Regions from separate parts of the Aequorivita sp. 609 genome, predicted to be linked through region 1. Evidence: riboswitches for the same ligand, from Rfam matches in the RefSeq annotation. Region 1 holds a riboswitch; the other holds the start of a gene.
What was found. A riboswitch is a leader RNA that binds a small molecule or an ion and turns the genes downstream of it on or off. The one in region 1 is predicted to bind cobalamin.
Positions count from the first base shown of each region.

Region 2: linked by a shared signal. The riboswitch ahead of H4O20_RS01470 (TonB-dependent receptor) and the one ahead of H4O20_RS06780 (DUF5074 domain-containing protein) in region 1 are both predicted to bind cobalamin.

Region 1 covers NZ_JACJVM010000014.1:944-4,183, reverse strand. The annotation lists gene H4O20_RS06785 (S46 family peptidase) at 1-404, opposite strand, end outside; cobalamin riboswitch at 594-827, shown strand; gene H4O20_RS06780 (DUF5074 domain-containing protein) at 1,222-2,514, shown strand; gene H4O20_RS06775 (T9SS type A sorting domain-containing protein) at 2,511-3,240, shown strand, end outside.
Region 2 covers NZ_JACJVM010000003.1:86,244-89,483, reverse strand. The annotation lists gene H4O20_RS01475 (DUF5074 domain-containing protein) at 1-542, opposite strand, end outside; gene H4O20_RS01470 (TonB-dependent receptor) at 547-2,379, opposite strand; cobalamin riboswitch at 2,409-2,669, opposite strand; gene H4O20_RS01465 (ABC transporter substrate-binding protein) at 2,814-3,240, shown strand, end outside.

The DNA.
Region 1 (3,240 bases):
TTCATTACTTGAGTGGTAACATCTTCAATTTTAATTATAAAAGTTGCTGTTACTCCTGGGTTTGGCAATTCTTCTTTCAAGTTCATTGCCCAGAAACCGTTTTCTAAATAATCGTTTTCGAGTGTTGAATGACTTTGAATTTGCGAATAACCGCAATGATGGTTAGTTAGTAAAAGTCCTTGGTTACTAATAACTTCAGAAGTACAACCACCATTAAAATGTGGTACCGCATCTTTTAAGCTAGCGTTGTTTACATCGTAAATATCTTGGGCAGACATTTTCATTCCAAGATTTTTCATTTCAGACTCATTCATTCCTTCTAAGAGCGAAGGAATCCACATTCCTCCTTGCTGCGCAAAGAGAGGGACGGATAAAAAGATAAAAAGTACACGTAATAATTTCATAGAATAATTTTTAAAGAATAATTGTCTGCAAGATAAGAATACCATGACAATTTTGAAGATTTTTAAGTGCGATAACTTATTTAACCTTCATTTTGGCTCCATATTTCATTGATAAACATTAGGGTATATAAGTCGTTTTACATTTTTGAAAATCTCATGTTTTGTAATAATTCACAATGAAATTTTAATTAGTTTTGCGCCACGTTTGGTTTGTTGCTGAAAAATTTCAGCACAATTAAAAGGGAATCAGGAAAAGTGAATTTTTGTACTTAATAAAAGCCTGAGCTGTTCCCGCAACTGTAAGCTTAGTCCCAAGATTGGGACGTCTGTAATTAAAACTTCAAAATCCACTGTTGGTGAACCAATGGGAAGGAAAATTACAGGACGCGAGCCAGGAGACCTGCCAAATGCCTAATAACTTAAAACAATGGCTTTCGGGTAAAAAGCTTCAGGTTTATGAAAGATTACTGCTGTAAACTAATTATTTGTATTACTATCCATTTTCTGAGATTCGCTCAGAGAAACGGCATAACTGTATTTAAATATTTTCTTCAGCAAATTTATCCTAAGTTATTGTTGTCACTGCTTTCTACCAACCTAAGGTGTACAAAATATCACTATAAATGTTTTCAAGATAAACACTTAGATATAATCAAATTAATCAACCTAAATGTGTTTAAAAACTCCTGTTTAGGTTTTTGTAAATCAAAGCAAATCAGTAGTGATTTAAACTTGATTTGTAATTCAAGTGCGTGATCATTGGTAGACTAAATCTCAAATAAATTCAATTCTAAATAAATTTTATAAAAAAGTGAACATGAAAAATTATTACAACAACTTACTAACCGTAGCGGCTACATTATTATTTTGTATTTGTAGTTATTCTCAAAATTATGAAGATGGAATATTTATCTTAAATGAAGGAATGATAGGAACCGAAACAGCATCAGTTTCATTTCTAAATTCAAATGGTGCATTAGAAAATAATGTTTTTTCAAATCAAAACATGGGTATGGCATTAGGTGATACTGGTCAAGGAATGGGGTTTACAGAGGATTTTGCTTATGTCGTTTTAAATTATAGTAATGAGGTTAAAGTGATGAATAGAACAACTTTTGAAATGGCTGCTAGCATCACAGACCAAATGGTTTATCCTCGAAATATTGCCTTTTCAGGTGACAAAGGATATGTCACAAATTGGGGTAATCCAGGAGATGATTCCGACGATTTCGTTGCTGTTATAGATTTAACTACAAATGAAGTTACTTCAACAATTCCTGTTGCTGAAGGGCCAGAAGAAATAGTTGAGAAAAATGGTGTTCTATTTGTTGCGCATCAAGGAGGCTATGGTTTTGGGAATTCTATTTCAATTATTGATGCTGCTACTAACGAGGTTACTGAGGTAGCTGTGGGCGATGTGCCTTCAGCCTTACGCGTTGATGATGACTTCCTTTATGTTCTTTGCACCGGAAATCCAAGTTATTCAGGAAATGAAACATCTGGAAAGATTGTAAAAATTAGCCTAAACGATTATCAGAACACTACAGAATTCACATTTCCTGGTTTAGATCATCCAGAATTTCTAGGTCTAGATGCTACTGATCTTTATTATGTATTAAATAGAAATATCTACAAAATGTCATTGACGGATACTGAACTTCCAGTTCAGCCATTTATTATTACATCTTCAAACAACGTTCTAATTCCTTATGGGTTTAATAAGATAGCTGATAAGTTGTATTTAACCGATGCCGTAAATTATGTGAATGATGGGAAAGTTTATATCTATAATGAAGATGGAAGTTTTGAAACAGAATACACTGTAGGCCAATTACCAAATGGAGTATATAAATATGAAGCCCAAACAGCATCGGTGTTAGATTTTGTAGCGAATAACATCGCGATCTACCCTAATCCTGCGACAGATGGTTTCAACCTCAATATTAATGGAAATGCAAAATTTTCAATTTACGATACATCAGGAAGAATGGTAAAAGCTGGAGTTTATAGCAATGAAACAGTAAAAGTAAACGACTTAAAAGCTGGAGTTTACTTAGTGCAAATAGCTTTTGAAGGAAATATTTCGACAGAGAAATTGATTGTAGAATGAGAGTATTTTTCTTCTTATTTCTTATAACCTCTTGTTCGCTGCAGTCGCAAAGTTATGCGCCTGCAGCTGGCCAAGTTGGGTCAACAGCCATTGCAGCGGATAGTGCTCTTTTTGTTTCTTGGGCAACAGGTGTTAGTATTGAAAGAGGTTATGTAGATATTTCGAATCCGGATTATCAGGCTAACGGTAGTAACTTTACAACTTATGGTGAGCCCGATAATGCAATAGGTCCTGCCACAAATAGTGCGGTAAGCTTGGGAGATGGTGGGCAAGCCATATTAACTTTTGATAGCCCCATAAAAGATGGTCCCGGCTTTGATTTTGCTGTTTTTGAAAATAGTTTTAGTGATTTTTATTTGGAATTAGCTTTTGTTGAAGTAAGCTCCAACGGAATTGATTTTTTTAGATTTCCTTCTCATAGCCAAACTCAAACAGAGATTCAAGTGGAAGGGTTTGATGAATTAGATCCTACCTATATAAATAACCTAGCAGGTAAATATCGGGCGATGTTTGGAACTCCATTCGACCTTGCGGAATTACAAGAAGATCCCCTACTTGATAAAAATAATATTACTCATATTAAGATAATAGATGTTGTGGGAAGTCTAAATTCTAATTATGCAAGTTATGATAGTCATGGAAATATTATAAACGATCCTTTTACAACCCCATTTCATTCAGGTGGGTTTGATCTGGATGCTGTAGGTGTTATAAATGAACAGCTTT
Region 2 (3,240 bases), on a different contig from region 1:
ACATATACTTTATTGTTGTGAGAAATCATTTTTTCTGGTCCAAATGCTACTGAAATATTTGCAGAAATTTCGTTAGCTCTCAAATCAACAACGGCAACATAATCGTCTGAGTTGTCGTTTGGATCTCCCCAGTTTGTAACGTATCCCTTATTCCCGTCTATACTTTCAAAAAATCGTGGATTAACAAGGCCTGTTGTAATAGAGTCTATAGCTTCAAAACTATAACGGTTAGCTACCATAATTTTATTCGAATTATTTACTACTATGTAAGCGTTTTCGTTGTTAAAACCCATTGATTGTACAATATTCCCAAGTTCTGTACCATTTACAGTTCTGTAAATATTTTGTGAAACAGTTGCATAATCATTAGATATATAAGTTATTGATCCGCTTCCATTCATAAATGGACCTTCGTTAGTAACTAGAACCCCATTCTCATATGCAGCAGGTTCGTAAACCGGCTGATTGTCATCATCACTACTACAAGCGACAAAAAATAATGTTGATAAAGCAATTAAGAGTGATCTTTTTATTGTTTTCATTTAGTTATATATTAAAGTTTAAAAATATTTCGATACTTCGTGAAGGCATTGGTCTATAGGCTACATTTTCATAATATTTATTGAAAACATTTTTTACTCGACCGCCTAGTTTTATATTCGGATTGAAAGGAAATGCGTAATCTGCACCCAGATTCAACAAAGAATACGCATCCACAACATCACTGTTATCGGTAGTTGTATAAGCTTCTCCATTAAACAATCCTTGTAAATAAATTGAAAGCTTTTTATAGCTATATGTTATTGATCCAGCTGCTTTGTTATAAGGTACGTAGATTAATTGTTTCTCTTTTTTTAAATCCTCAGCTTTAGTATAGGAATAGTGGGCATTCAAATATAAAATCTGTGATTTACCTACTTCCACAGTATAATCAAAAGTAACTTCAGCTCCAAAATTTCTAGTTTCACTTATATTTTCAGGTTCCCAAATACCACCACTTCTTGGCGTCCATTTTATTAAATCCTCAGATTTGATGTAATAAGCAGCAACATCAACATTTAGTTTTCCAAAAAAAAATTCTTGTCCAAGTTCTACTTGATATGAAGTTTCTGGTTTTAAGTCAATATTTCCACCAGCATACCAATAAAGGTCGTTAAATGTTGGGATTCTGTAGTTTTTAGAACCATTTATTCGAAGTGCATAAAAGTCGGAAACCTTATATTTTGCATCTGCTGAATACAGAATCGGATTGTCATATTCATTTAGAAACTCTTTTCTAATGTTTAATCCATAATTAAAATCATCCGAAACTTTATGATTTAACAATAAAACTGCAGCCAAGGTTCTACGGGAGTTATCGCCAACATTATCACCGTTTCCGTTTAATAAAGTGTATTCAGCTTTTCCGTTTAATCGAATATTATTTTTAAATAACACCTCTGTCTGCAATCCACCAATAAAGCTGTTTGCTTGTCCTTTGTCGTAATTTGATTTTTCACTATCTGGAATATACCTAAACTGTTCGTACAGGTGTGCGAAACTAGCTTTTGTATTAAATATTCCAATTTGTTTTTGTAACTGCCATAAATTTCTCGTTGTAATATCTTTATAAGCATCCTTTCCTATGGTATTTAAGCTACCTGAAAAGTTTCTATCGTTATACACGTACTCCGAATTCCAAGTAACAACACCATTTCTTATACGTCGAGCTTCATTTACTTTGGCCGAAAAACGTAAAAACTGCCCGTGTTTATTCATTTTATCCTTTCCTACATAGTAGTAATCATTTTCTGAACGTAAAAAATCTACACCTATATTTAGATAATGATTATCCCAAGTTTGAGTAGTATTTGCATTTGCAGCTATCGTAGAAAAGCTTCCGTAGCGCAATCCTACATTGGTTTTATTTGTCTTTTTAAAAGTATAAGTATTGTTTAGATGAATACTACCACCTACTGCTCCACTTCCATATTGAACTCCACCACCACCACTTCTGATTGATATATCATCGTAGTTTAAAGGAGAAATTACATTAAAATCAGTTTGACCTGTAAAAATTGAATTTATATTAATTCCATTCCAAATAACAGCTGTTTGTGACGCATTTGTTCCTCTAAAGGAAGGAGATGAAACCATCCCATATCCATTTTCTTTAAAATAGATTAAAGAGTTATATGTAAGGGTTTCAGTTAATGACGTAGCGTTTCGTTCAACAATCGAATCATTTACTTTTTCTATTTTGAATCCTTTAGAAAAGTGTACAAGTTTTGCGTCGGTAAGCAATACTTCAGGTAACTGCTGAATAGTATCCAATTGTGCCACAACTGAAGTTGAACACAAGAAAATAGCCAAGATGATATGGTAATGTAAATTTTTCATAATTCAACCTTTATCCCGAAAGTTTGATGATTTTATGTTATGAATCTGGCAGGTCTCCTGGCTTGTCTTTTGTGCTACCTTCCCATCCTAAAAATTATCAAGACAGTGGTTTTGAAGTATGCACGCCTCAAATTGTATCAAGGCCGACTCACAGTTGCGGGAACAGCATAGGATTATTGATTATTTTATAATGCCGAATTAAACATTCGAATAAAAAGCATTAAAATCGTTTACCTATTTCCCTTTTAAGAGCACTTTTAAATATGCTCACCAAAATTCGATGCAAAGATAGTCGTTAATTTCAGCGTTGAAAAGAAATTACTGTAAAGATTAAGGATTGGCATTTCTGAATAATATTTTAAAAAGTGAGCTATTGATTCTTTCTACAACTTTGTGATACCTTTGCGCATCTCAAAACCATTAAACAGCCAATAATGCCAAGTTTTAAAAATCATATTGTTTTATTCTTTTTCACTTTAGTATTTATCTCCTGTAAAAACGAAACTAAAGAAACTATAGAAAGTGTCTCAATTGAAGGCAAAAAACTGGAAGTAAAATACGCTAAGGGCTTTGAAATTGAAGCATTTGAAGGTTATAAGACAATTACTTTAAAAAATCCTTGGCCAGGAACAGATAAAACTTTCACCTATGCTTTAGTTGAGAGAAATGCCTCCCTTCCAAATCCAGAAAGCTATGATGCAGTGGTTGAAATTCCTATTAAGCAAATAGTTGTAACTTCTACTACTCACATTCCCTCCTTAGAAATGTTAGGAGAAATAAATTCTTTGATTGGTTTTCCTAATTTAAACTATATCTCTTCGGAAAAGACTAGAAACCGAATTGCAAACAATGAAATTAAGG